DNA from 4 places in the Glutamicibacter sp. X7 genome. Region 1 is predicted to be linked to each of the others. Evidence: riboswitches for the same ligand, from Rfam matches in the RefSeq annotation. Region 1 holds a riboswitch; each other region holds the start of a gene.
What was found. A riboswitch is a leader RNA that binds a small molecule or an ion and turns the genes downstream of it on or off. The one in region 1 is predicted to bind S-adenosylmethionine.
Positions count from the first base shown of each region.

Region 2: linked by a shared signal. The riboswitch ahead of ACYU0X_RS03190 (hypothetical protein) and the one ahead of ACYU0X_RS01445 (O-acetylhomoserine aminocarboxypropyltransferase/cysteine synthase family protein) in region 1 are both predicted to bind S-adenosylmethionine.
Region 3: linked by a shared signal. The riboswitch ahead of ACYU0X_RS04840 (bifunctional o-acetylhomoserine/o-acetylserine sulfhydrylase) and the one ahead of ACYU0X_RS01445 (O-acetylhomoserine aminocarboxypropyltransferase/cysteine synthase family protein) in region 1 are both predicted to bind S-adenosylmethionine.
Region 4: linked by a shared signal. The riboswitch ahead of ACYU0X_RS16730 (flavin reductase family protein) and the one ahead of ACYU0X_RS01445 (O-acetylhomoserine aminocarboxypropyltransferase/cysteine synthase family protein) in region 1 are both predicted to bind S-adenosylmethionine.

Region 1 covers NZ_CM142678.1:262,461-269,613, reverse strand. Annotated here, with positions in the region: gene ACYU0X_RS01465 (FdhF/YdeP family oxidoreductase) at 1-407, shown strand, start outside; gene ACYU0X_RS01460 (Re/Si-specific NAD(P)(+) transhydrogenase subunit alpha) at 673-2,226, shown strand; gene pntB (Re/Si-specific NAD(P)(+) transhydrogenase subunit beta) at 2,269-3,693, shown strand; gene ACYU0X_RS01450 (histidine phosphatase family protein) at 3,869-4,441, opposite strand; SAM riboswitch class I at 4,522-4,616, shown strand; gene ACYU0X_RS01445 (O-acetylhomoserine aminocarboxypropyltransferase/cysteine synthase family protein) at 4,712-6,073, shown strand; gene ACYU0X_RS01440 (CoA-binding protein) at 6,076-6,567, shown strand; gene arr (NAD(+)--rifampin ADP-ribosyltransferase) at 6,739-7,153, shown strand, end outside.
Region 2 covers NZ_CM142678.1:621,686-628,838, forward strand. Annotated here, with positions in the region: gene ACYU0X_RS03170 (SNF2-related protein) at 1-254, opposite strand, end outside; gene ACYU0X_RS03175 (LOG family protein) at 342-1,535, shown strand; gene ACYU0X_RS03180 (5'-nucleotidase, lipoprotein e(P4) family) at 1,644-2,441, shown strand; gene ACYU0X_RS03185 (VIT1/CCC1 transporter family protein) at 2,444-3,550, opposite strand; gene ACYU0X_RS03190 (hypothetical protein) at 3,606-3,872, opposite strand; SAM riboswitch class IV at 3,888-3,998, opposite strand; gene ACYU0X_RS03195 (DinB family protein) at 4,043-4,567, opposite strand; gene ACYU0X_RS03200 (sodium:solute symporter family protein) at 4,657-6,171, opposite strand; gene ACYU0X_RS03205 (helix-turn-helix domain-containing protein) at 6,347-6,910, shown strand; gene ACYU0X_RS03210 (hypothetical protein) at 6,997-7,153, shown strand, end outside.
Region 3 covers NZ_CM142678.1:983,589-990,741, forward strand. Annotated here, with positions in the region: gene ACYU0X_RS04830 (GNAT family acetyltransferase) at 1-83, shown strand, start outside; gene ACYU0X_RS04835 (VOC family protein) at 137-781, opposite strand; SAM riboswitch class IV at 1,135-1,254, shown strand; gene ACYU0X_RS04840 (bifunctional o-acetylhomoserine/o-acetylserine sulfhydrylase) at 1,347-2,690, shown strand; gene metX (homoserine O-acetyltransferase MetX) at 2,696-3,847, shown strand; gene ACYU0X_RS04850 (hypothetical protein) at 3,861-4,085, opposite strand; gene ACYU0X_RS04855 (class I SAM-dependent methyltransferase) at 4,090-4,827, opposite strand; gene ACYU0X_RS04860 (SGNH/GDSL hydrolase family protein) at 4,843-5,688, opposite strand; gene ACYU0X_RS04865 (alpha/beta hydrolase) at 5,743-6,402, shown strand; gene ACYU0X_RS04870 (RNA-binding S4 domain-containing protein) at 6,399-6,623, opposite strand; gene ACYU0X_RS04875 (glycine--tRNA ligase) at 6,787-7,153, shown strand, end outside.
Region 4 covers NZ_CM142678.1:3,524,317-3,531,469, reverse strand. Annotated here, with positions in the region: gene ACYU0X_RS16755 (IS110 family RNA-guided transposase) at 1-549, opposite strand, end outside; gene ACYU0X_RS16750 (dihydrofolate reductase family protein) at 873-1,451, opposite strand; gene ACYU0X_RS16745 (helix-turn-helix domain-containing protein) at 1,673-1,990, shown strand; gene ACYU0X_RS16740 (mycothiol transferase) at 2,001-2,468, opposite strand; gene ACYU0X_RS16735 (DUF1345 domain-containing protein) at 2,605-3,318, shown strand; SAM riboswitch class IV at 3,463-3,578, shown strand; gene ACYU0X_RS16730 (flavin reductase family protein) at 3,647-4,162, shown strand; gene dnaB (replicative DNA helicase) at 4,642-6,000, shown strand; gene ACYU0X_RS16720 (ZIP family metal transporter) at 6,036-6,776, shown strand; gene ACYU0X_RS16715 (MFS transporter) at 6,821-7,153, shown strand, end outside.

The sequences.
Region 1 (7,153 bases):
AGTTTGAGTCGCTGAGCGCTCCGGAAGGACACTTGATCCTGCAGACCATGCGGTCACACGATCAGTACAACACCACCTTCTATGGCCTGGACGACCGGTACCGCGGTATTAAGGATGGGCGTCGCGTAATTCTGATCCATCCCGATGATTTGGCGGAGACCGGCTTCGCCGATCGTGATTTGGTGGATGTGATTTCGACCTTTGCCGGTAGCGAGCGGCGGGCGAACCGGTTCCGGCTGGTCTCCTACCCCACTGCTCGGGGTTGCGTGGCGGCGTACTACCCGGAAGCGAATGCCTTGGTGCATCGCGATCTGGTGGCGCGTGAGTCGAACACGCCAGGGTTCAAGGCGATGATGGTGCGCTTCGTACCTCATGAGCTGCAGCCAGGACCTACCCTGGACAGCTAACCTCCGCGAGCTACGGCATATCGCCGAGCAAGGTTGACCCCGGGCCGCACTTCTCCGGTTCGGGGTCTTGGCTCGTTTGGGCGGGAAACGGCGCCGTTGTGCGGCGCAGAGCACGGCCCAGTTTTCGGACAATATATACATTTCCTAGCCAACATCGACCGGCTAGTAGTATATTCGTTCGTAATATATCAAAGATATACCAAGCTTGATGTCGTGAACGTTCCGGGCAATGATGCCCGCTCGAGTAACGAAAGTGAGTTTCAATTTGACGCAATTAGGCATCGTGGCCGAAGCGGGTCACGAAACACGTGTTGCGGCCACACCGGCCACGGTTAAACAACTTCTGGCCCTAGGCTTCGAGGTTCTCGTCGAGACTCAGGCAGGAGCGGCCTCTTCCTTCCCGGATGACGCCTATGTCCAGTCTGGGGCTCGCATTGTGAGTACGACCGAGGCTTGGGCCAGCGATGTAGTCCTTAAGATCAATCCTCCGACCAATGATGAGCTAGACCAGCTGCAGACGGGGGCCACACTGATCGCACAACTCAGTCCGGGCCTGCGCCCGGAGCTGGTTGAAGATCTGGCTCGGCGCCCGATTACCGCACTGGCATTGGATGCAGTGCCGCGCATTTCCCGTGCGCAATCCATGGATGTGCTCAGTTCCATGGCCAATATCGCCGGATACCGAGCGGTGGTCGAAGCTGCCCATGAGTTTGGGCGCTTCTTCACAGGTCAGGTCACCGCGGCGGGCAAGGTTCCACCGGCCAAGGTCTTGGTCGCTGGAGCCGGTGTCGCGGGGCTCGCGGCGATCGGTGCTGCCAGTAGCCTCGGTGCCATTGTGCGCGCGACCGACCCGCGGCCCGAAGTAGCCGATCAAGTCAAGTCGATCGGCGGCGAATACCTCAAGGTCGAGGTCGAAGAGCAGATGCAGTCGACCGACGGTTACGCGAAGGCGACCAGCGACGCGTACAACGAGCGCGCCGCCCAGATCTATAGCGAACAGGCCGCCGAGGTCGACATCATCATCACCACGGCGCTGATTCCGGGCCGTGCCGCGCCCCGGCTCATCACGGCGGCAGACGTCGCCAGCATGAAGCCCGGTAGCGTCATCGTTGATATGGCCGCCGGCCAGGGTGGAAATGTCGAAGGTTCTGTCGCTGGAGAGCGCGTGGTGACCCCGAATGGCGTCATCATCCTCGGCTACACCGACCTGCCCGGACGTCTCCCTGCCCAGGCCTCACAGCTCTACGGCACGAATATCCTCAACCTGCTGAAGCTTTTGACCCCCGGCAAGGACGGGCAGCTGGTGCTGGACTTCGAGGACGTGGTGCAGCGCTCGGTCACCGTGGTGCGCTCCGGCGAAAAGACCTGGCCACCTCCCCCGGTGCAGGTTGCCGCGGCCCCGCCACAGCAGCAACCCGCCGAGCCGGTTACGCCGACCAGCGAACACTCCGGCGGTCTTGGTGCCAAGGGGCAAGGCGTTCTCATTGGTGTCGGCATTGCCTTGCTGTTCCTCGTCAACGCGGTGGCCCCGGCTCCGCTCGCGCAGCATTTCACGGTACTAATCTTGTCTGTCGTCATTGGTTTCTACGTCATCGGCAAGGTTAAGCACGCGCTACACACGCCACTGATGTCGGTCACCAACGCGATCTCCGGCATTATCGTGGTCGGCGCGATGGTGCAGATCACCTCGGGAAATCTGCTGGTGCAGATCCTCTCGGCCTGCGCGGTTCTACTGGCCACAATCAATATTTTCGGTGGCTTCGCGGTGACCCGACGAATGCTCGCGATGTTCTCACGCGGAGGTTCGGCTCATGACTAACCCCGCAATCGCCCTTGACCTTCTGACCTTAGGAGTTCTCTCGTGACCGATCAGCTTCCCGGTCTCTTGACCGTTGGCTCCTTGGCGAGCGCGGCTTACATCACCGCCGGTCTCCTCTTTATTCTCAGCCTTGCCGGGCTGAGCAAGCACGAAACCTCACGGCGAGGCGTCGTCTTTGGCATCATCGGCATGACCTTGGCCCTACTTTCAACCGTCGCGTTGAGCCTGTTTGGTGCTCCCGGCGAAGGTAACCAGGGACTTGGCCTCACACTGCTTGTGGTCACGGTCGTCGTGGGTGGCGCCATTGGACTCTGGCGTGCCCGGGTTGTGGAAATGACCGGGATGCCCGAACTCATCGCCCTACTGCACAGCTTCGTCGGTTTGGCCGCCGTGATGGTCGGTTGGAACGGCCATCTCGAGCACCCACCGCTCGATGGTGCGCTGGAGAATATTCACCGGGGTGAGGTGTTCATCGGCATCTTCATCGGTGGCGTGACCTTCACCGGGTCGATCGTGGCTTTCCTGAAGCTCTCGGCACGGATGAAGTCGCGACCGCTCACACTCCCGGGCAAGAACCTCATCAACCTGGTGCTATTGGTGGCCTTTGTGGTGCTCACGGTGCTGTATGTGCAGAACACTGCCCTCTGGCAGCTCGTGACCGTCACCGTTCTGGCATTCGTGCTGGGCTGGCATCTGGTCGCATCCATCGGCGGCGGCGATATGCCGGTGGTGGTCTCCATGCTCAACAGCTACTCGGGCTGGGCCGCTGCGGCCGCTGGCTTCCTGCTGAGCAACGATCTGCTCATTATCACCGGTGCGCTGGTGGGTTCCTCCGGTGCCTACCTGTCCTACATCATGTGCAAGGCGATGAACCGTTCCTTCCTCTCGGTGATCGCCGGCGGCTTTGGTATCGAAGCCTCCGCGTCGAAGGACGAGGAGCAGGGCGAACACCGCGAAATCACCGCCGAGGAAACCGCAGAGCTTCTCGCCTCGGCCGATAGCGTAGTGATCACTCCGGGCTACGGCATGGCCGTCGCTCAGGCACAGTACCCGGTCGCCGAACTCGCTCACCGCCTCACCGAACAGGGCGTCAAGGTTCGCTTCGGTATCCACCCGGTGGCGGGCCGACTGCCCGGGCACATGAACGTGCTGTTGGCCGAGGCTAAGGTGCCCTACGACATCGTGCTGGAAATGGACGAGATCAACGACGAGCTGAGCGAAACCACCGTGGTGCTCGTGATCGGTGCCAACGACACGGTGAACCCGGCAGCCGCTGAAGATCCCGGAAGCCCCATCGCCGGAATGCCGGTGCTCCGTGTCTGGGAGTCGGAGCGAGTGATCGTCTTCAAGCGCTCCATGGCCAGTGGCTACGCCGGCGTGCAAAACCCGTTGTTCTTCAGGGAGAACTCGCAAATGCTCTTCGGTGACGCCAAGGAGCGTGTCGAAGACATTCTGCGCACCCTGTAGCTAACGCAGCCAGTCCTCTCCCACCAATCGCCGCAACTCCTTCAAGGGGTTGCGGCGATTGTCGTTTCGCAACGAGTCCTACGTTGCCCCTAGGTCCACCCGCCTTCGCCGGCCAGCAAGGCGAGCCGTGGTGAGCAGCTACCGCGCTAGGCCCCGCCCGCTGGTAAACCCAGCGCTAACGGGTAGCGACAGGAACTTCAATCCCCAGTTCCCCCGCCAGCTCGTATAGCCGCGGCAAGGGTACGGGCAGTATCTCGCCATTGGCGACCGGCTCGGGCAAACGACGCCCGAGCAGAGCATCACGCAACCGGCGCATGGCACCGCCGTGGCTCACGCAAAGGATGCGTTGTCCCGGGTACTCTTCGGCGAGCGCACACAGGGTCCGAGTCAACCGGGCGGTCACCGCGTGGCTCGATTCTGCCGATTCCAATAACTGTTCATAGGCTCCCTCGGGAAGTTCCGCCGGGATCCTCCCCTCCAGCTCGCCGAAGAATCGCTCCATCACCCCGGCAACCGGTCGGCCGGTGGCCAGCCCCGCTTCTTCGGCGATGAGCTCGGCCGTCTGCTGTGCCCGACCCAGTGGCGAGGCGAGTACCAAGTCCCAGGCGCCCGCCTGTAGCGAGCGGCCGACCTCGCGCGCCTGTTGTCGTCCCGTAGCGTTTAGTGGGATGTCCGTTTGACCTTGCAGGCGCCCGGCCAGATTCCAGTCGGTTTGTCCATGGCGAACTAGGGCAATCGAAGCAGTCATATCACCGAGTCTAACCACCGTAGGCCGCAACGTTACGACGCATACTTGGTTCACAAACGGTCACATTGGCAAACTGTTACGTACCATCCCGAGCGGCCGAGAGATCTGGTTCGATGACGCCGCAGCAACCTGCCACAGCCGGTGGTTACGGTGCTACCGCCAGAAACGATGGAGCAACTTTCCGCCTCGACTCGATGGCCGCAAAGTGACATTGAGCCTCGGGATTCCTTGCCTCGAATTCAGCCTCGACTAAGGAGCCGATACCTTCCCATGGCCGACCATACTTTCGGGTTCCGCACCCGCGCACTACACGCTGGGGGCACCCCCGACGCCGAACACGGTGCCCGCGCGGTCCCGATCTACCAAAGCACGTCCTTCGTCTTCAAGGACTCCGACGATGCCGCGAACCTGTTCGCGTTGCAAAAGTACGGAAATATTTACTCACGCATCGGCAACCCGACGGTCGCCGCGTTCGAAGAACGCATGGCCTCCCTCGAAGGCGGCATCGGTGCCGTCGCCACCGGGTCCGGCATGGCAGCGGAGTTCATCACTTTCGCAGCGTTGGCACAAGCCGGGGACCACATCGTCGCCTCGGCGAAGCTCTATGGCGGCACCATCACCCAGCTTGATGTGTCGCTACGGCGCTTTGGTATCGAAACCACCTTCATCGATTCCAATGAAGCAGCAGATTTTGAGGCGGCGATTCGCCCCAATACCAAGGTGCTCTACACGGAGGTAGTCGCCAACCCCTCCGGCGATATTGCCGATGTGAAGGGGCTCGCCGAGGCGGCGCACCGTCACGACATCCCCCTTGTGGTGGACTCGACGCTGACTCCTCCCTACCTGCTCCGGCCGATCGAGCACGGCGCAGATATTGTGATCCACTCGGCCACGAAATTCATCGGCGGGCACGGCACCACCTTGGGCGGCGTGGTCATCGAGGCCGGCACCTTCAACTGGGGCAATGGAAAATTCTCCACCATGACCGAACCGGTTCCCAGCTACGGGAATGTTTCATGGTGGGGCAACTTTGGTGAATACGGCTTCTTGACCAAGCTCCGCAGCGAACAGCTACGCGACTTTGGCCCGGCACTACCGGCCCAGTCGGCATTCCAATTGCTGCAAGGCCTCGAGACGCTGCCCCAGCGGATGGACGCTCACTTGGCCAACGCCAAGGCTGTGGCGGCCTGGCTGGAAGCAGATGAGCGAGTCAGCTACGTCAATTACGCTGGATTGCCGGGACATCCGCAACACCAGCGGGCCAGTGAGCTCTTGCCGCTGGGCGTCGGCTCGGTCTTCAGTTTCGGTGTGGCCGGAGGGAGGGCCGCAGGAGCGAAATTCATCGACTCCCTGCAACTGGCCAGCCATCTGGCCAATATTGGTGATGCCCGCACCTTGGTACTGCACCCGGCCTCCACCACCCACCAGCAGCTCACCGCCGAACAGCTCGTGTCAGCCGGCGTTCCCGAAGACCTGATCCGCCTCTCCGTCGGCCTTGAAGATGTTGAGGACATTATTTGGGATCTCGATCAGGCCCTGACCGCCGCGCAGCAGGTTGCCGAGCCATCACCAGCCGTAGCGGCAAACTTCGATGGCGCAGCCTGCACCATCACTACTCCGAAGGGGGCTTAAGCATGACGCACGATCGCAGCTGGCAGGGGCCTTCGGCCGCCGAGCGACTGAAGATTCTGCGCGAGACGAAGAGCATCGCCATTGTCGGTGCCTCCAATAAGCCGTCGCGGGCTAGCTATTTTGTGGCCACCTACCTGCTCTCTTCAAGTAAGTACACCGTGTACTTCGTGAACCCGGTGCTAGATGAAATTCTGGGACAACCGGTCTACAAGTCGCTGGCCGACCTGCCCGAGGTGCCCGACATGGTCGAAGTTTTCCGCAAACATGATGACCTTCCCGGGGTATTGGACGAGGGGCTAGCCGTTGGCTCCAAGATCCTATGGCTACAGTTGGGGTCCTGGCATGAAGAGGTTGCTCGTCGCGCCGAAGCTGCCGGCATGAATGTGGTGATGGACCGGTGCGTGAAGATTGAGCATGCGCGGTTCTACGGCGGCTTGCGTTTGGCCGGTTTCAATACCGGGGTTATATCCTCCAAGCGTCAGCAACTGGCCTGAGAATTCGCAGTAGCGGAGGGCACCGGGCTGGGTCCCTCCGCTGCTCATTACCCCCTGGCCGCCGTTCCCTACCCGGCGGCCAGCCTGGCCAAGCTAACGCAGGATTTGCGGGAAACGACCGCCGCTTTGATGTTCCGTCCGCGCTAGGCTCCACCCTGTTATGATCGCGGCGTGAGCTCACAGAACGCCAACGATCAGGACACCTTCTTCCATGGAACCCGCGCCGTACTGCGACCGGGCGACCTCATTATCGCCGGACACCCCTCGAACTATCGTCCGGAGATCACCATGAACCACGTGTATTTCACCGCGCAGCGTGATGGAGCCGGGCTGGCCGCTGAGATTGCCGCAATGCTGGGGCCCGAGGGCGCGAGCGCCCATGTTTACCGGGTGGAACCCACCGGTGACTTTGAAGATGACCCAAATGTCACGGACAAGAAGTTTCCCGGCAATCCGACGCGCTCCTACCGGAGCGCAGTGCCACTAAGAGTGCTCGAGGAAGTGACCGACTGGACTCGCCTCACCCAAGAGCAACTCGCGCTCTGGCGCGAGAGGATCGCCGGGATTCGAGAATCTAAGGCAGAGA
Region 2 (7,153 bases), 360 kb from region 1:
CACCAGGCTTCGTCTATCTGCCAGCCGCTACCAGAACGCACCAATTTCAGGCCCGGCTCGGCCAGTAACTGAGGCTCTTCTTGCTCCTCGGCGGTCTCCAGAATCCGCCCCGTGATGGTGTGCTTCTCGTTGTCGAACTCGCAGGAGATCGTCACGGCCTCCTGCGCCGCTAACTGCTGGCCATAGAAATAGGGCGCATTGCCCAAATAAGCCAGAAGCACTCTGGAATCGAGGATCGGTGCGGCATCGTTCATCCGTATATCGTTTCACGATCCGCGCCGGGGCCGAAATTTCGGTGTCGTCTTGATGCGTTCGGCCTCCGGGGCGCGTAGCGTAGTGCCATGTCGCAGTCCTACTCACTGTTGCCCTCACGGGCCGTGAACATCACGAGCCTGGCCGAGTTCGATCGGTTGGCCACTACCGCGGTGGAAACCGATGCAGCATTGGCCCGCAATTGGCGGGTTCATCAGCTCGACTTGCGCGAGCGTACCGGGATGTTACGTCGCTTGGACTACACGGGGTGCCTTTTCATCGGGTGCACCTTCGCCGACGGGGTGCAAGAACAGGTGCAACTGCACGGGGCACTCTGTCTGGGGCAGTCGACCGAGGTCGCACCCTTCAACGCCCAACGCCGTGCGCTGTACACCGCCGAGGAGCTGTATGCCGGAATTGAACAACTCCGGTACCGGCAGGTGCCCGACGCGCTGATCTACGCCTTTGCCCAACAACAGGCGGTGCCCGGCCGGCCGACCGAGGAATTCGCGCTGGCCACAACCTTGCATGATCACCACGTCGCTCGAGCATTGGAGCACGAGGTGTATGAGGGCAGGTTTTCGCGCTCGCCGATCGTTGGGGTGATGGGCGGACATGATTGTGTTCGCGGAAGCGAGAGCTACGCCCAAGCAGTACGCCTCGGCGCGTTGCTAACACGTAGCGGGTATAGCGTGGCCACCGGGGGAGGCCCGGGTGCGATGGAGGCGGCGAATGCCGGAGCCTGGCTCGCGGGGTACGAAAACCCGCAAATTGATCAGGCCATCGACATGTTGGCCGAGGCACCCCTGGCACAGGATAGTCGCACCGCATGGGCGCGGAGCGCGCTGGCGGTGCAACAACGTTTTGCCCGGACGGGCTGTTCGCTGGGCATACCGACCTGGTTTTATGGGCACGAGCCACCGAACTTGTTTGCCAGCCACATTGCGAAGTTCTTCGCCAACTCGATGCGTGAATCGATCCTTCTCGAGCAGTCCAACGGCGGGATCATCGTGCTACCCGGATCCGCCGGTACGGTGCAGGAGATTTTCCAAGATGCGTGCGAAAACTACTATGCCCCCTCGGCCCGCGTGACCCCGATCGTCTTGGTCGGCGTCGAACATTGGACGAAAACCCTGCCGGTGTACCCCCTGCTCAAAGCGCTGTCCGCCGGTAAAGCAATGCGCTTCCGGATTGCCCTGGTGGACTCGGGGGCCGCGGCCGTGGAGTTCCTGCAGTCGGTCCAACCGCTACGCCGTCGTACCCGTGCGACGCTGCAAAGCTAGCGCGTGTACACATCACGGAACGCCCTGTGACGTGGGCAACTATCTTTGCTAGCGTAGGCGCGGTCAGGCCGGTCGGAGTACCGGTTCGTACCGCATGGAGGAAACGATATGAAGAAGATGATTGCTGTGGCAGCCACCCTCGCCATTGGTGGTTTGGGCGGGTACGCGCTAGCCAGCGGTGAGCCGGCCGCCGCGGGAGCCGAGTCTCACTGTGAGGTCGCGGAATATGCCATGGGGTTGCGCTGGCAACAACAATCGGCCGAGGCCATGGCCTTGCAGGGACAAACCTACGCGTTGGCCACGCAGCAACTCGAAAAAGTGGTCCAACAGGCCTCCAAGGGACGAAGCGGCAAACTCCGCGAAGACCTGGCCATCATCACCGACCTCGATGAGACCGCCATCGATAACAGCGCCCTGCTAGCGCGCGATCTAGAAAACTGCCACGACTACAGCACCTGGGACACCTGGGACCATTGGGAACGCGAAGGCGATCCCACGCTCATCCACGGGGCCCTGGACTTCTTTAAACGAGCCGACGAGCTCGGGGTGCACATCTACTACATTTCCGATCGGACCGAAGCGAACCTCGACGATACGTTGGCGGACCTGCAGCGCCTGGGCCTACCGCAGGCCGTTGAAGACCAGGTGCTGTTGCTCGGGCCTCCCAAGGAGGAACGACGCGCTGCGGTAGAGAGCGAGCACCGTGTGGTCATGCAACTGGGCGACACGATGCATGACTTCGACGCTGCCTATGCCGGAAGCGATCTGGAAACCCAGCATGAACTGGTGCAGCAGCAAGCCGACAAGTTCGGCCGGGAATGGTTCGTCTTACCGAACCCAACCTACGGCAGCTGGTCCAAGGCCACGCTCGAGAGCTGGGATGTGGAGCCAAGCGAAGGCCGGTGAGGTTAGACGGCGGTGGTCCCGAAGAGCAGACCAAGGCAGTAGGTGACCGCCGCCGCCCCCAACCCGATGCCGAGCTGACGCAAGCCGCGCTTGAGCGGAGAGGCGCCGGAGAGCAGCCCCACCACGCCGCCGGTACCAAGCAGCGCCAACCCGACGAGGACCAGCGAGAGCACGACCGCGCCGGTGCCCGACAGACCGAAGATATACGGCAGGATCGGGATGACGGCGCCGGAGGCGAAAAAGGCGAAGGAGGAAGCTGCCGCGCCCGGGGCCGAGCCAAGCTCCTCGTGCTCCTTCTCAAGTTCTTCGGCGCGAGCCTCTGGATGCAAGGAGAAGGAAGGGTTGCAGTCACAGGTAAAAAGGCCCATGCGTTCGGCAACTCGGTGCTCGGCATCTTCGTCGCTCATGCCGCGCGCCTTGTAGATCAGCACAAGCTCATTTGCATCGAGGTCCAGGTTCGGGGCCGCCGCGAGAGTGACCTGTGTGGGCCGCGAGGCGGTCAGCAGCTCGCGTTGCGACCGTACCGACACATACTCACCGGCTGCCATGGACAGCGCGCCGGCCAAAAGGCCCGCGATACCCGAGAACAGCACGAAACCAGAGGCCACGCCGGTGGCCCCGACGCCCATGACGAGGGCCAAGTTGGAGACCAAACCGTCGTTGGCCCCGAAAACCGCGGCCCGGAAATTGCCCGAGAGGCGTGCCCGTCCCGCCGTGGCTAGCGCCCTGATGACTTCCTCGTGTACCTGTTCGTCCGCCGCCATCTGTGCGGTGGCGTCGGCATCCTTTTCGTAGGGGGAGCTACTTTCCGCGCGCTGAGCCAAGGCCAGCACGAAGACCGACCCGAAGTGACGTGCCAACCAGCGCAGGAACATGCGGCGGGTCGACGGACGCACATGGCGTGCATGCTCGCCGAGTTTGGTCCGCCAATAGGCCTCATGCCGTTCTTCGGCCTCCGCGAGCCCCAGCAGGATCTGCCGTTCTTGCCCTGTGCGGCGTTCGGCCAGCTCTCGATAGATGGCGCCTTCGGCGATTTCATCGGCCAAATAGCGCCGCCAACGGCGGATCTGTGCCGAGGTGGGCTGTGCTGACGAGCTGTCGCTACTCATGCGTTGTTGCTCCTGGGGCAAAGCCGGGCTGCTACGCCCGGCGAAGGCGAACTTCTCAGCTCCCCACACTAGCCAGCGAAGCGGGACTGGGGAATTTGGCAAGACTAAATACGCGCAGCCGGCCTCCGCGGGCTCCACGCGCGGCGGTGCGGATCAACAATTGCTGTGTTTCGGCGTCGAAGCGTGGCCGATCGACCGCGCGCGAGAGCGTACCTAGCAGTTCGTCGGGATTGGCTATGCCCCATTCTTCCCAGCGGCCCTGTCTCCGGAATCGGACAACATTGGCATGGGTATCGATCAAGGGAAACACGGCGTCGGCCATGGGCGATCCTTCGCGCTTAAGCTCTTGCCCGTGGCAATGGCACACGGACCGCTTCCTCATCCGAACCACCCATGAACTTGGGGTTGGTGTGTGGCCAGTCGGAGCTTGGCGCCACATCTCGTGAAGCTACACGGCCGATATTACCGTACGGCGTGGCCTACCGAATTCTGTTACGGCAGATTCGGGGCATGGGCGTACAGTCCGGCGAAGCCGTCGAGCTGTTCTCGCAAGATGTCGATATGACCGGCATGGCGGGCTGTTTCGCCGAACATGTGAGTGACGAGGCGGGCCAGATTGGTGTGCCGGTGTGTGACCCACCAGGTTACTTCGGCCGCGGTGGTGGGCTCGAGCTCGTCGCAGGCGGCTTCGGCGAAAGCGATGGCGCGGCGGTAGCTTTCGCAGACCTCGCGCAGGGTCAGCTCCTTTGGGACGGTGAATTCTGCCTGTGGGTCGTCGCTGGCCAGCACCTGACGCATGTGTTCGTCCTGCGGAGTTCTGCCCAGGCATTCGCCGAAGTAGGCGTACTCCGTTGCCGTCAAATGATGCACGATCCCGATGATGCTACTTCCGGTGGCGGTCATTTCCTGCCGGGCGTGGGCCTCCGACAGGTCGGCGCATTTCCATAACACTGCTTCTCGCGCCTCGTTGAGGTACTCTCGAACGCGCTGCGCGCCTGGATCCTGACTAAGACTCATGGTCCACAGCCTAGGAAGATCTCCAGCAAAAGAACAGGGGCCGCGAACCAAGTGGTTCGCGGCCCCCTGCCGGTCAGCGGGTGCCCCGGCTAGCTGCGGCGCACGCCTTCCTCGGTCGAGCGACCGGACAAGCGTTCGCTCCAGTGTGCGAGAACCGAGTCATCGGTCGGCTTGGTGGCCAAGGAAACGACCACGTAAACGATGGCGGAAATGGCCAGGCCGTAGTAGATCGGTTCGTTGGCGTACACGCCTGCGAAGGGCGCTTCGGCCTGAATCTCGAGGTAGATCATGGTGCCAAGGGTCACCAGTGCCCCGGCGGCCATGGAGGAGGCCGCACCGATTCCGGTGCCGCGGCGCCAGATCAGTCCGCCGAGGATCGAGACCAGTAGACCGCCGACGAGGATGTCGTAGGCAATGGTCAACGCGGCCACCACGTCGGTAAAGACGATGGCCAGCAACATGATCAGCACGCCGAGCCCCAGCACCCAGTAACGGTTGGACTTCACGTCTTCTTCCGGGTTGCTCTCGTGATCCACCTGCACCGTGCGACCGAATAGGTTGGCCACGACAGGCAACACGTCGTTGCGAGCAACGGTTGCCGAGGCAATCAGGGCGCCGGAGGCGGTGGACATCATGGCAGCCAAGGCGGCGGCCAGCACGATGCCGCCCAGACCGATGGGCAGCAGGTCGCTGGCCACGGTACCGAAGACAACGTCCGGGTTGTCCTTCGCGGTTTCGGCCAGTCCCGGTAGCGCCACACGAGCGCCCATACCCACCATCGCGCCGGCGACGCCGTAGATGATGCAGTAGATTCCGGAGGTCAGCCCACCCCATTGGGCGACCTTGTCGGTACGGGCGGTGAAGACGCGCTGCCAGATGTCCTGGCCGATCAACATGCCAAGGCCATAGACGACGAAGTAGGTGATGATGGTCTGGGTGCCAATGCCGTCCCAGGTGAAGAACTCGGCTTCGAGGCGGTCGCGAATAGCTGAAAGTCCGCCGGCCGACGACAGCGTGAAGGGCAACATCAGGGCAAAGACACCAACGGTGGTGATGAAGAACTGGACCTGATCAGCCAGGGTAATCGACCACATGCCGCCAATGGTGGAGTAAATCAGCACAATGGCGCCGCCGATGAGGATCGCCAGCCAGCGGTCCCAACCGAAAATGACGGTGAAGACCGTGGCGTAGGCGCCGGTGGAGGTAGCGGCCAGCATCAGCGTGTAGCCGAGCATCACCACGCCAGAGCCGTTCGTGGCCGTCTTCGAGCCATAACGCAGGCTCAGCATCTGCGAAACGGTAAAGATCTTCAAACGCTGGATTTTTGGCGCGAAGAAAAGCGATAGGGCGGCCACGCCGATACCGATGGCCGCAACGAGCCAGGCACCGGAGAGGCCAAATTTGTAACCGAGTCCGACGCCGCCGACGGTGGAGGCGCCCCCGAGCACGAGGGCTGACATGGTGCCGGTGTAGAGCACGGGGCCGAGTCGACGGCCCGCGACGAGGAAGTCCGAATTGGAGTGCGTGCGGGTCTTGCCCCACCAGCCGAAGGCGAGCATCCCTAGGAGATAAATGATGACGATGGCGCCATTGACGATTTCCATCATGGTCCCTAACTTACGAGTGCGAGTGTGTCTCCGCGTGGATGATTGCGGAAACAAAATATTTCTATTGGTAAACGAATGGTAGTTTACGATGCGTGGGCATGTAACCCCTTCCGGCGAAAATTACGTTGGATTGAACCTGGGGCACCCACCCGAGGAAAGGGGAACTGCCCGAATGAAGGCGTTGCCGGTTGAGCCGAGTGGCTCGGCCATCAATATTGGATCCCGACTGCGAGTCGCACGTCAGGCTCGTCGCCTGACCATTGAGCAGGTTGGCGAAATGACGGGCCTGACCAAGGGCTTTCTTTCGCGCGTCGAACGCGATCTCACCAGCCCGTCGGTCGCTACGTTGCTTTCGCTGTGCGAGGTGTTGGGTATCGAGGTCGGGGAGCTGTTCAGCGTGCCCGAGACGCAGATCATTCGGCTGGCCGATGCTCCGCGAATTTCCTTGGGCGGCGAGGGCATTACCGAGCAGTTGATTACGCCGGGAACCGAAAAACGAGTCCAGGTTATCCGTGCGGAGATCGCTCCACACGGAGCCGGCGAGGACGATCTGTACTCGATGGATTGTCAGGTCGAGATTCTGCATGTGCACTCGGGAAAGTTCATCCTCATTCTTCCGGAGCGACGCATTGAGCTCAGCGCCGGAGACACCGTCACCTTCCCGGGCCGCGAACCGCATAGCTGGATCAATCCCATCGATGAGCCCTGCGTGGTCACCTGGACAATGGTGCTCTAGCCTCCGCTGACCGCGTATTCTTAAAGTCGGTGTCCTCTGTGTTGACTACGGCGGAGGAAAAGTAGCGGCGCGGGAGGGAGGAATGCGTGAGCAAGGATAAATCCAACTCGACCCCGAAGAGTATTGGCTGGGGGTTGGCGTTATTCACCGGCCTGTTGGTTGGCGTGACCTTCACATTCCTGCGCACGCAACGAAACTTCTTCATTATCGGGGCGGCTATTTTGGCCGTCGTGATTATCGCCC
Region 3 (7,153 bases), 720 kb from region 1:
TCTATCGGGCCTTGGGTTTTGAAAGACAACGCGTCGAGGTGCTGGGAATGGTTCTTCCGCAGACGCAGGATGCATTGTCTTAAAACGTGGAGGTCGGCACACCCCAATTGGTATGCCGACCACACACTGCAAAGTTCTAAAGAACCACGGTGCCATTCGGAGTTTCGAAGGTAACCGACATGATGCCAGGAGTCCCGTTCGGCGCCTGGTAATTCATGATGACGTCGCCTAGGACTACCTCACGCGGTTGTCCAAGCCATTCGAGTACCCGATCACGTGATCCGGCGATTGAGATCTGCGAAATCGAACCGCGCGGTTCTAGCGCGCGTGAGGGGTGCAATTCCTCTGTGCCCTCGTCCCAGCGAATTAGGTAGGGGACCTGCGGATCGGCGATGAGTCCCTTGATGCCGATCTGGCGCCAGGTCAGCTCACGGCCATCTGGGAACTTGCGGTTACCCGGCACGGACTCACGACCCAGCCGTTGCTCGGCGTCCGAGAGGTCATCGAGTGAGACAACCCAGCCCATCCAGCCGCCGCCGGCCTCGGAGCGGGCCCGCACCGCTTGGCCGAAGGGGGCCTTGTCACTGGCCGGGTGATTCAGTACCTCGACAACTTCGAGGTACTGATTGTTCGTTAGCGGAAAAATTACGTTGCGAGTTCCGAATCGTGGATGCACGCCACCTTTGACGAAATCCAATCCCAAGGTCTTGGATACCCGCTCGGCAGTAGGCATCAGCCCATCTGGGCCACAAGCGTACGAAACGTGATCTAGCCTCATCATGGCTACATCATTGCACCATGTGATTCAAGTCTCGACTTAGGTTCACCTTAGTTGCGTTTGGGCCCGTCATTGAGCCTATTTGCTGGAGTAAACCGCAAGGCTCATCCTAAGTGCCGCCCTCGAGTTGGTTTGCTCGATCGCTGTGTAGCGATGTGAGGCATGGGGGATGGTGGTGTCTAGGTAAGCGCGTTGCATTCTGAAGGCGCGCGGTTTTCTGTCCAGAGTTTCCCGCCTCGGGGTCCTAGTCGAATATTCTTTGATCAAATTCCCTGATTACGTGATTGTGACCCACTGCGTCACGTCAATAAGTCTCAGATTGCAAAATTCTTCGACAGTCGGCAGACTTATAGCTAGGTCATGAGTTCCAGTGACAAGCCCCGGCTCGCTGGACGGCAACCCTCCAACCGCGGTGGGGTGCCCCGGGTGAAGACCTGGCCCTGCACGCAGATGCGTGCTCAGGACAAGCGCGGGTTACTCCCTGGAAGGCGCCACCGTGTGGTCTTCCATGCAGGTGTGTTTTCAGTGGTGTACCCCTAACTAGTTATGAACTAATTGGAGGAAAACCATGAGCCAAAATTGGTCCTTTGAAACTCGTCAGATCCACGCAGGACAGACACCCGACCCGGTGACCGGTGCACGTGCGCTACCGATCTACCAAACCACATCGTTCGTCTTCCCGAGTGCCGAGAGCGCCGCGGCACGATTCGCACTTCAAGAACTCGAGCCGATCTACACCCGCATCGGCAATCCAACGCAGGAAGCCGTCGAAAACCGCATCGCAGATCTCGAAGGCGGCGTGGGCGCACTGCTACTGTCCTCCGGGCAGGCGGCAACCAGTTTCGCTATTCTGAACCTCGCCGAAGCCGGCGATCACATCGTGGCCAGCCCCAGCCTTTACGGTGGTACGCAGAACCTGCTCAAGCACACCCTGAAGCGTCTGGGCATTGAGGTTACCTTCGTGGCCGATCCGGACAATCTCGAGGCATGGCGCGAGGCCGTGCGTCCAAACACCAAGGCCTTCTTCGGTGAGGTAGTCTCCAACCCGCGCCAGGACGTGCTGGACATCGAAGGTGTGGCCGCCGTGGCCCATGAAGCCGGTGTGCCGCTGCTCGTGGACAACACCCTAGCGACGCCGTACCTGGTCCGTCCGATCGAGTGGGGCGCCGATATTGTCATTCATTCGGCCACCAAGTACCTCGGCGGACATGGCACCGCCATCGCTGGCGTAATCGTTGACTCCGGGAATTTCGACTTCGCTAAGGACCCGGAACGATTCCCGGGCTTCAACACCCCGGATGAGTCCTACAACGGCTTGGTTTTCGCCCGTGACCTTGGCGTCAACGGCATTCTCGGGGCCAACTTGGCCTACATCCTCAAGGCCCGGGTCCAGCTCCTGCGTGACCTCGGTTCCGCGGTGGCACCTTTCAACGCGTTCCTGATCGCACAGGGACTTGAGACGTTGTCGTTGCGCGTGGAGCGCCACGTGGCCAATGCCAAGGCCGTGGCGGAATTCCTTGAACAGCACGAACTGGTCGAATCCGTCAGCTACGCAGGGCTACCTTCGTCGCCATGGTACGAGCGCGGGCAGAAGTACGCTCCGCAGGGTGTTGGGGCCATCGTGGCCTTCGAAGTGGCCGGTGGCACCGCCGCCGGGCAAGCCTTCGTCGATGGACTCAAGCTTCACTCCAACCTTGCCAACATCGGCGACGTGCGCTCGCTGGTGGTGCACCCCGACTCCACCACCCACGCGCAGCTCTCCGCCGAGGAACGTCTGGCCGCCGGTGTGCGTCCGGGCCTCGTGCGGTTGAGCGTGGGCATCGAAAATATCCAGGACATTCTGGCCGATCTCGAGCTCGGCTTCGCCGCCGTAGGTGAGCTCGGCTCGAAGGAATTGCAAGAGACACACTAAGGCATATGAGCATACCCGTGACTACCGAGCCGACGTATTCGGATCACCCGACCATCGACGGGAAGGACGGCATTGTGCGCCGCCTGTCCGTGGGTGAGCACCATTTTGAAACCGGCGGGTACCTGCCCGAGGTGGAACTGGCCTACGAAACCTTTGGCACGCTCAATGCCGAGGGCAGCAACGCGGTGCTGGTGCTGCATGCGCTGACCGGAGATGCACATGTGGCAACCGGGCATGCCGCACAGCCCGGCTGGTGGGCGGACTTCGTCGGTCCGGGGCTCACCGTGGATACGGATAAATATTTCGTGCTCAGCGTCAATATGCTCGGTGGGTGCAACGGTTCCACCGGGCCATCGAGCCACGACGCGCAGGGCCGTCCCTACGGGTCGCGCTTCCCGTTCACCACAATTCGCGATGCGGTGCACGTCGAGGCGAAACTCGCCGATGCACTGGGGATCGACGTGTTTCATGCGGTGATGGGTGGTTCCATGGGTGGAGCGCGCGCTCTGGAATGGGCCGTGCAGTATCCGGATCGGGTGAGGAATCTGGTGGTTATGGCTGCCACCGGTCAGTCCACTGCCGAACAGATCGCCTTCGCTCAGGTGCAAATCGAATCGATTCGGCAGGACCCATACTTCGCTCAAGGGGACTACTACGCAAATGCCGTAGGCCCCGATGCGGGTTTGGGTATCGCCCGCAAATTGGCCCACATTACGTACCGTTCCGAGGCGGAACTGGAACACCGCTTCGGGCGGACGGCGCAGGGCCAAGAACAACCACTGGGATCTGCAACCTGGCCACGCGGTCGCTACCAGGTGGAGAGCTACCTCGACCACCAGGCCGGCAAGCTGGTCAACCGTTTCGATGCGAACAGCTATGTGGTGCTCACCGAGGCGCTGATGAGCCACGATATCGCGCGTGGTTTCGATTCCTTCGAGGCGGCATTGGCCCGGCTCGCGGAGGTCAACGTGGTAATTGCGGCAGTGCGTAGCGATCGACTGTACTTCCCGGAACAGTCCGAACGGCTGGCCGCGGCACTGCCTGTGCCGAAGCCGGTGTACTACATCGACTCACCCATTGGCCACGATGGTTTCCTGACGGACGCCAAACAGCTGCACGGGGTGCTCAGCCATCTGGTTTTCGAGCAAGAGCCCTAAATATGGAAATGCGCTACGGCCCGTAATCCGACTCCTCAGTATGCGATGGAGCTTCGCGGTTGCGGGCCGTAGTTCGTTGGCGGGAGCGCCAGAGGCACACGCCCACCCAGAGCACGGCCATAGCGCCACAGCCTATAGCTGCCCGGTCGTTCCCTGTGCCCAGAGACCAGAAGCTCAGCATGGCAAAGAGGGCGCTGATCAGCGCCGCCATGCGGACGGAGATCGACGACCGGCGCATCTGATCAGCTCCGCCGCGTCCCGGCAGTAGCCACGAAGATCATCAGCGGCTCGGTACCGGTAAAAGCGGAGTGCTGCCAGTCGCTATACACGGCCCTGAGGGTAAATCCAGCGTGTACTAGCTGTTCCGTGATGCGCTGCCGCGTGCGGAAGACTAGGTCCAGGTCCTCAACGATTTGCTGCCCCGTAGTTAGTCGCTGGGTTTCGAAACGCAGCGAAACCACCTCACCGGTTATGCCACGCAGCTGCGTGGATTCACGAAGCGGGCCGAGGGCCGCGGTGTGCCTGGTCGTACTACCTTCGCCGACCCAGGATTCCCAAGCGCGCGCCTGCGGATTACGTGATTCGAAGGCGATCATCCCGCCCGGCCTGAGCCGTTCGTGCAGGTCGTTCAGCGTGCGTTGCCACTGCGGATCGGGGATATGCTGCGCCACATTGCCGCTGAGCACCGCATAGTCTGCCCGCAACGCAGGTAGTGAAGTGCTATCTCCCTCAATCCACTGCACGCGCTCAGCGCCGGGGCGTTGCCGTGCCTGTTCGAGCATCACCGCGGCCGGATCTAGTCCTACAACCGTTCGTCCTTCGGCGGCCAAGCTCACCGTCAGCAGGCCGGTGCCACAGCCCACATCCACAATTACCTCGGCCTGAATCTCTTCGGCTAAGGCTCGATAAAAATCATGATCCGGCCCGTCGGGATTATCCTCATCGTAGAGCGTTGCCAATTGTGGGTGGGTGTAAGCCATGGCCGGTCCTTTGCGCTAGAGCTGGTCGCTTTCGGCACCGGCGCCGAGCGAATCGTTTGCCCGTTGCGTTGAAAACGGTACCGCTTCGGGACGCTTGGGGGTGATTCCGTCGCCGGAGGACTGGTGCCGCAGACGGCGTAGCACCCACGGGGCGAGATGCTCACGGGCCCATTGCAGGTCATCGATGCGAGCCTCGCGCCAAGAACGCAGATCCGGGTCGACGGCGATGTCCAGGTCGAGTTCATGCGAGACGTTCAGCGAATCTAAGGCCATGGCTGCGATCTGCTGGTGTCCTAGCGGCGAGAAATGTAACCGGTCTTCTGACCACATGACCGGCTGATGCAGCTGCCGCATGGCCCACAAGTCCGCCACAATCGCGTCGTGGCGTGCGGCGACCGTGCGCACGTTCTCGTTATAGATGGCAACCTTGCCGCGAATTCCGCCCAATACTGGGGTATCTCGGATATCCGGACCGGTGAACAGCAGGATGCTGGCGCCGGTACTGGCCAAATCCGCGATGAAACCATCGAGAAGTTCGGCGATGCTATCCGGGTCCCCGCCGGGGCGCAGCACATCGTTGCCGCCTGCACAGACGCTGATCAGATCGGGGCGCAGGGCCTTGGCCGGCTCGGTTTGCTCATCGATGATCTGCCGGATGAGGCGTCCACGGATGGCGAGGTTGGCATAGGAGAAGCCCGGATTTTGCCGGGCTAGCTCCTCCGCTACCCGATCGGCCCAGCCACGGTGCCGTCCGGGGTTATGCGGATCGGGATCGCCGATGCCCTCGGTGAAAGAGTCTCCCAATGCGACGTAGCGGTGCCAGGGATGCTGCGGTGCTTCGTGGTCAATATTTTGGGTCACAGTAGTTATGTTACTCATCAGTCATAAAAGGTACATAGGTAGGCTTGGGGCATTATGGGAATTGAAAACACCGCTCCGGTCGCCCTGATTTCGCGAACCGACGATGAACGACTTGGTACCCCGTTGCTCGTGCTCCTGCACGGATACGGTTCAAATGAAGAAGACCTCATGTCCTTGGCCCGCTACTTGCCCGAGGACTTCACCTACCTCTCGGTCCGCGCGCCCTTGTCCGCCGGCCCCGGTTTTAGCTGGTTCCCGCTGACCAGCGAGATCGACTACTCGGTCGACGCAGTGCAGTATGCGGTGCGCGGCCTCTGGGAACTGCTCGAGCCACTGTGCGCCGAACATTCATCGGTGACCCTGTTGGGATTCTCGCAGGGCATGGCCATGGCCACGTCGCTGGCGCGCCACCGCCCCGAGGCCATTGATGCGGTGGTCGGACTGTCCGGTTTCGCGGTACAGATGCCCGAGGATGGTTTCTTTGACGATGAGGCGCTGCGGGCCCGCCCGCTACCGATGTTCTGGGGGCGTGACACCGCCGACCCGGTAATTACCGCGGATAAGATCGCCTATACCTTGCAGTGGGTGCCGGAACATACCGTGCTGACCAGCGAGCAGTATCAGGGGATCGCGCACTCCGTGTGTGCCGAAGAGATTAGCGACGTGGCCCGCTTCCTCGCCGACCACGTCCTGGCTCAGGCCGAGCAAGCTTAGTTGCTGCGGACCCGTACGCATTCGCCGTTAACGCAGACCACGTCGCCGGGCTGAATCTGTGCGCCACGGCGCGTGTCGACCTGACCGTTGACGGTCACCTCTCCGGCCTGGATCAGTTCCTTGGCGTGAATGCCATCCTCGGCGAGGGAGGCGAGTTTTAGTAGCTGCCCGAGGCGAATGGACTCGTCACGGATTTCCAGGTCAAAGATTTCGGTGCTCATACCCCCATTGTTCCGCATCCAGCGGTGAGCCGGTGCGGGCAGGGATGTAAAAGATGCCACATGGCACACACTTCGTCCATCCCTGCCCGGGGCGCTAGGCTTAACGGGTATGTGTTTCCTACGGACCGCAACCAGCGGCCTCGTAATGTCCTTTGGAGTTGATATGGCGCCACAGTCCAAGCTTGATCAGGTAATCTCTCTGGCAAAACGCCGGGGTTTCGTGTTCCAGGCCGGTGAGATCTACGGCGGTTCCCGCTCCGCATGGGATTACGGACCGCTGGGAACCGAGCTGAAAGAAAACATCAAGCGCGAATGGTGGCAGCACTTCGTGCGCAGCCGCGAAGACATGGTGGGTCTGGATTCCTCGATCATCCTGCCCAAGGCTGTGTGGGAAGCCTCCGGCCACGTCGCAACCTTCACCGACCCGTTGGTGGAGTGCACCCAGTGCCACAAGCGTCACCGTCAGGACCACCTGATCGAGGCCTACGAGGCAAAGAAGGGTCGCGCCCCGGAGAACGGCATGGCCGATA
Region 4 (7,153 bases), 340 kb from region 1:
CTGGCTGCCGGTGAGCTTCTTGCGGGCATCAATCCCCAACTCGTTGCTGCGTACCAGGGCGTTTAGAGCGTTCATGGCCCTGGTACGGTCCTTGGTCATCGAGCTGCGTGCCGTGACGAGGATCCGTAATCCTTGGCGGATTCCTTCATTCAGTCGCGGATGGCGTAGCTTCTCTACCGGTAACGGCAGGGACGCTGCCGCCATTCGGTGGGCGTCTAAAGCATCGGTTTTTCCCACGCCACGGTTCTGTTTCTTGCTCATGCGCGGTGCCTCGGTGACGGGGAATCCATGGGCGGCGACCGTGCCGGCAAGGATTGCCCCGTAGGTGGCGGTCCCTTCGATGACCCACAGGGTGTCTGCGTTGCCTTCGGTTCGTCGCGCGACCCAGGCGATGGCCCGGTTAATCCCAGTACTGGTCACTGGAAATGACTGCGTATCGAGCAACGCACCGTTGCTTGCGTTGATGATGGCGTAGACGTGATTGCGTGCGTGAGTGTCGACACCCACGACAAATGGATAAGAATGAGCGACGATAGGTTGTGCGGTCACCGTACTTTCCTTTCCTGGATTTTCTTGGTCGGCCGTGAACGGCCGGTACCAGTCCGGGTAAGGGTCACTACGGAACAGCACTGTGATGGGTCACGCCCCTAGAAAAGGGGCGGACATTCTTCTGATCAAGTCACCGTGGTGGGCCGGATTGGTCCCGGTCGACCCACCCCGATCAGATGGACAGATCCATCGGATGACACCTTTCGGGTCAGCGTTTTAATGAGTCACATCCTCGGGGCGGGACGGCCGGTTCTTATCCTGCCAGCTAGTCCCAGACCAGCCACCTCCATACTCACAGCGTTTTTAGTTACGAGGTACTCCCGCTAGGGGTGCGGGGTGGGACGATAACTCAACTCCTGGGTGCGTGAATCCAGCAGTCGGGCATCTAGTAGCTCCAGGTCAAAGTCGCCGACCTCGGCGAAGATCCGGTCGCTACCACTGGCACCGGTGAGCGCCGGGAAAACCGTAAGCTGCACGATATCGACCAGCCCGGCATTCAAAAGCGCTCGGTTCATCCGAATACTTCCATGAGAGCGCAGCGGCACGCTGGATTCCTCGCGCAACCGTGCCACCACCTCGGTCGCATCACCCCGCTCCAGCCGCGCATTGGGTAGCTCCAGCGGTTCGCGCAGACTTGTGGAGATCACCAGCATCGGTTGGCCGAGCATTGCGCTGACCCAAGGATCGAAGACCTCGGAATCCGGTGGCTCGGTGGCCAAGAAATGCGCGAAGAGCCGGTACGTAGCCGCACCGAGTATTAGCAGGCAGGGCTCCGAATAGATGGCTAGGCGCCGAGCCAGGAGTTCGGGGCCCTGCTTGCCCCAGTAGCCGCCCCAGTGCTCACCGGCGCTGGCATATCCATCCAGGCTTGAAAACACGTCATAGGTGAACGTTTGAGACATGCTGTCCCCCTAGCCCATTTCTGCCGACAAGGCCCGTGGACGCCTAGTCTACGCCGCGCACCGCGGGCTCAACAGCCCGAAAGCTCCCGCGCTCGATCAGGGCCTGTGGCGGTGCCCAGCGGAACGTGGTCATGAGTTAACACGGAGGCGGATCCGCCGACGCCCCGGTGCTACGCTGGGCCGTGAATCACCGGCATCAAGCAGAACAATGGGGTTTTAGCATGGGCGCAGTCTTTCCCGACCAGTCGCAGTTGGACGATTCCGCCAAGGAACGTGTGGCCGAACATCGGCGGAGTCTTGAACAGGCCGAACGTGAAGAGAACTTGCGTGAGCTCCGTGAGCGCGCGGGCTTGAGCCAGCAGGAGTTGGCCGCCCTGCTGAAGGTCAAAGCGGAGCGGATCGGCAAGCTCGAGCGCGGCGAATTCGACCGGGTGCAGTTCGCGACACTACAGCGCTATGTCGAGGCACTGGGCGGTAGCCTACGCCTCGAGGTGGACTCGACTGAGGGACCTCAGGCCTCTAGTATCCGAATCTTCTAAGCGGGCGCGCTCAGGACCCCGAGGCGGCCGCTGCAAGCCCGGCACGTAGTGTTTGGGCCTGGCCTGCCTGAAATGCCGTCTGTGTGATCAGATGGGCAATGACGCGGCGCAGGGACCACGTGCTGCCCGGCGGGGTCCATGGGGTCGGCGGAACACTTAGCCGCCGGTCGAAGACCGTGAGCGAACTGATCAGCGCATCGGTGGCCGCGGCCACCAATGCATACTGCTGCAGGGCGGCCGTTAACGAGCTCGCCGTGGCGACGGAAGGTTGGGTGTCCTGCGCTCGCTCGCCGTGTGTGATCAGCGCGCACCACCCCAGCTCCAGTTCAATGGCTAACCGCAGGGGATCTTGGAGACTGGGCCCTCCGGGGTGGGGCCGATGGGTAAATCCCTGCTCGTCGAGATCTACGTAAGCCTCGCGCAAGAGCGAACGGCTGTCTCCCAGGGCGTCGAGCAGGTCAGGAATCTCGGTGTGCATACTGGCTCCATTCGGGGTCGCCACCGGCGGTGTACTTGCACTATAGCCATTAAGACACGCCCCTGAACGGGGCTTATTTCGCGAAACAATGGCGCAATGCACCTCATGTCATCTCGTTCTGTGCGAGAGTTGAGCTATGAAATCGGCCAAGCGAACCTTGCGCGCGCGGTGGCGCCGGCTTGCCTTCGATGACGGCTTCCGGCTCGCGGTAACCTCGCTACCGCTCTTGCCTGCGCTCCTTATCGGTTCACTACTTTCCCGCTCCGACATAAATGGTGCGGCGTTGCTGGTCACCGCTGTTGGCGGTGGCTTGGCCTTGGCACTGGTGCTTAATCTTGGCTGGACACATTGGTTATATACCCGCACCGACCCACGTCTGCTCGAACGCATCGCGCGCTACCAATGGCAGCACGGGCCGAGCCAGTTGAGCCGATTCATGGGCGCACACGACGCGCAGGCGTGGTCCCTCTCGCTTGCCCTAGCCTCACTCGTGGTGGCTATCTGCCTGGTCCTCACGCCATGGGACAGCCCCAGTGCGCTCGTACCCGCGCTGGTTATCGTAACGGCCGCGGCCAGTTGGGTTTCGGTGGGTTACACTTTCGCCTTGCAGTACTTCCGGCTAAATGCCGCCGGTGAACACATTGACTTCGACATCCGCGAGGCACCGGACTTCGGTGACTTTCTTTCCATGGCGCTGATGGTCTCGGCCGCGGGAGCCTATAACGGAGGCACCCCGCGCACCCGCCAGGGCCTGCGCACCATTCGGACGCATACCTATGTGGCCTTTCTCTTCAACACCGCGGTGCTGGCGATGATTATCTCGCTGATCAGTGGCAGCATTTTGGGCTGAGCCCGCTTACGCCTTGTGAACAACGAAGATTACGCGGCGCGAGTCCGTGAGTGACGCGGCGGGTCGAATAAACCGGTGAATATTGAGCTTTGCTACGCAGTTTGTTTGACCCTCGCGTCATGTAGCCCATATTGTTCTTAACAGAATCAAGAGTGTCGACATCTAGCCCTGGCTTGTCGGCCGGCAACCCTCTCAACGGTAGTGGGGTGCTCCAGGTGACGATTCGGTCCCGTACTGGCCGTGCGGGGCAAGTACCGCACATCGAGACGAAAACCATGGAAACCCGCGGTCTCGTGCCGCAGAGCGTCCATGTCACGCATCGGTGGGCATGAGAACGAAGGATAAAACCTTGCCGCTGAACTACGATCTCGATTCTCACTCCCTGCGTACGGTCTTTGCCCGACACCCCTCAGGAATTGCAGCCCTGTGCGCCACCGTAGATGGGCGCCAAGAGGGATTCGTGGCGTCCTCCTTTACCGTTGGGGTCTCTCTCGAGCCACCGCTGGTGATGTTCGCTGTGCAAAAGTCCTCGCGAACCTGGCCTCGGTTGCGGCGGGCTGGACGCATTGGAATCTCGGTGCTCAGTGAACGCAACGAGTGGGTGTGTGCCCAGTTGGCGTCGAAGCATGGCGACCGCTTTGCCGGCGTCTCCACCGAAGTTACCGCCGACGGGGCCTTGTTGCTGGATGACTCGGCCGCCCACTTTGAAACCTCGATCTACTCCGAGGTCGATGCAGGCGATCACTGGGTGGTGCTACTGCGCGTGCATGCGCACCGGGTGGCCGAGCATGACCCGGTCGTTTTCCATGACTCGGCCATTCGCCGACTGCCCGCGCTTGTCTAGGGTCACACGCCCGACTCTGCATAAGGTATGAAAAGATTCCACATAGTTATCCACAATCCAGTGGATAACTTGTTGATAAGGGGTTGAAAACCTGTCTAAAGCCCCGGAAACGCGGTGATTCGCTGTGGACAGGCGATATCTACAGGCTGAATAACTGTGAAAAATAAACTTGTATCCACAGTACCCATTTTCTAAACGGCCTTGTCAGATGGCTATTGACAAGATGTGATTTTAATAATCCACAGAGTTCTCCCCAAGTCGTAAACAGCGAATCCACAGGGGCTTCACCTTTATCCACATATTTTGTGGATAAGTGGGTTTCGATCCGTGGTAAACGCGCCTATCGTTGGCACAGGGCGGACGAATATCCACAATGTCACGACTCAACCTGTCGGTAACGCCTGACAGTGTTGGTGAGTTGGTTAAAAGGTGGGGGCAGAGCCGCCCGGGTGGAACTCAAGGGGATGGAAGTGTCAGTTATGAGCGCTGAGCCGACGTACGAAAGCCGCGACGCGGATGCGGGGCGCACACCTCCACAGGATCTGGCCGCCGAGTCTTCCGTGCTGGGCGCCATGATGCTTTCCAAGGATGCCATCGCCGACGTCGTCGAGGTGGTGCGCGGTGCGGACTTCTACCGTCCCGCCCACGAATTTATCTATGAGGCCATCGTGGACCTGTATGGTCGCGGTGAGCCGGTCGATGCGGTGACCGTGGCCGATGTGCTGACCAAACGCAATGAGCTGGCGCGCGTAGGTGGCGCCGCCTACCTGCACAATCTGGTCCAGCAAGTCCCCACGGCAACTAACGCGGCCTACTATGCGGAGATCGTGCGTGAACGTGCGGTGTTGCGCCGCCTGGTGGATGCCGGTACGCGCATTGTGCAAATGGGCTACTCACCCGATGGCGAGGTCGATGCCATCGTCAACGAGGCCCAGGCCGAGGTCTACAAGGTCGCCGAAAACCGCAATTCCGAAGACTATGTGCGCCTGAGCGACATCATTGAAGGCACCGTCGATGAGATCGAGAACGCCGCTAACGCCGGCGATGGCATTACCGGTGTGCCTACCGGCTTCTACGAATTCGACGAGCTGACCCAGGGCCTGCAGGGCGGACAGATGATTATCATCGCGGCTCGCCCGGCGGTGGGTAAGTCCACCTTCGCCCTGGACTTCGCACGCTCGGCAGCCATCAAGCACCGTATGGCCACCGTGTTCTTCTCGCTGGAAATGGGCCGCAATGAAATCGCCATGCGCCTGCTCTCCGCCGAGGCCTCCATTCAGCTGCAGGCGCTGCGTAAGGGCGATGTGGCCGATGAGCAGTGGACCAAGATCGCTACCACCATGGGACGCCTCAACGAGGCGCCGTTGTTCATCGACGACTCACCGAATATGTCGATGATGGAGATTCGCGCCAAGTGCCGTCGCCTGAAGCAGCGCAATGAGCTACGCATGATCGTGCTGGACTACCTGCAGCTGATGAGCTCGGGAAAGCGTGTCGAATCGCGTCAGCAGGAAGTCTCCGAGTTCTCGCGTAACTTGAAGCTACTGGCCAAGGAACTGGATGTCCCGCTGATTGCGCTCTCGCAGCTGAACCGTGGTTCGGAACAGCGCACCGACAAGAAGCCCATGGTCTCGGATCTGCGTGAATCCGGTTCCATCGAGCAGGACGCCGACATGGTCATTCTGTTGCACCGCGATGACGTCTACGACAAGGAAAACCGCCCGGGCGAGGCCGATGTCATCGTGGCCAAGCACCGTAACGGTCCCACCAAGACCATCACCGTGGCCTTCCAAGGTCACTACTCTCGCTTCAACAACATGTCGAACGAGCCGAGCTAGCGGAGATTCCACTGCCGGGTCGATAGGCTGGGGCCATGTTCGAGGCTCTCACTGCATTCCTCTGGGGTTCGGTCGCCGGTGCGGCGCTGTTGCTCGGCGCGGGGCTGGCCTGGTTCCTGCGGATACCGCGTAGCATCATCTGCGCGGTGATGGCCTTTGGTTCTGGGGTGTTGATTAGCGCGCTGAGTTTCGAACTTGTGCTCGAAGCGGCGGACACCGGAGGCCTGCTGGCGACCGCCGGTGGCGTAGCCGCCGGCTCGTTGCTCTATTTCGCTGCAAACCGGCTCGTCGGCGCCCGCCCGAAGCGTAAGGCCGCGGCCAGCGGTAGCGGTGCGCAGAACAATTCGGGTATCGCCATCGCGATCGGTGCACTGATTGACGGGATCCCGGAATCGGTGGCCCTCGGAGTGGGCCTCGTGGCCGGGGGCGGGATCAACCCGACCATGGTTGCCGCGATTTTCATCTCCAACGTCCCCGAAGGGCTGGCCAGTACCGCGGACCTGAAGGCCGGAGGGCGCAGCGCAGGCTCGGTGTTCGGATTGTGGGCCGGTACGGTCGTTGCCTCCGGACTGGCCGCGGCCCTAGGCTACCTGCTGCTGGCTGGTGCGGCCCCGGAGGTGTTGGCCTTCGCCACCGCGGTGGCCGCCGGCGGCATCCTGACGATGCTCGCCGACACCATGATTCCCGAAGCCTATGCCGGCGAAGGCGACTTGACCGGTTTATTGGTCGTCTTGGGATTTCTCTCGGCCTTCGCACTGCATGTGATCGGTGGCTAGTCAGTCCTGCTGGCTTCTGGCCCAGACAGTGAAAGAATAGCTTTATGCATTCAACCGGTCCGTCCGAACGGATCCATCCCCGACCGACGACGGTCTTCAGTCCTAAGTATCTGGGCACCACTCTGGGCATGTTCGTGCTGGTGTTCATGGTGGCATTTGAGGTCATGGCGGTAACCACCGCCATGCCAGTCATCAGCGAAGCGCTACAGGGGCGCGAGCTCTACGCGCTGGCCTTCTCCGCGCCGCTAGCCAGCGGCATGGTCGGTATGGTGGCCGCCGGTGAACTGGCCGACCGGCGCGGGCCTAAGCTCCCGCTCTTCGCCTCGGTGTTGATCTTCGTCATCGGCCTACTGATCTGTGGCGTAGCAGTGAGTATG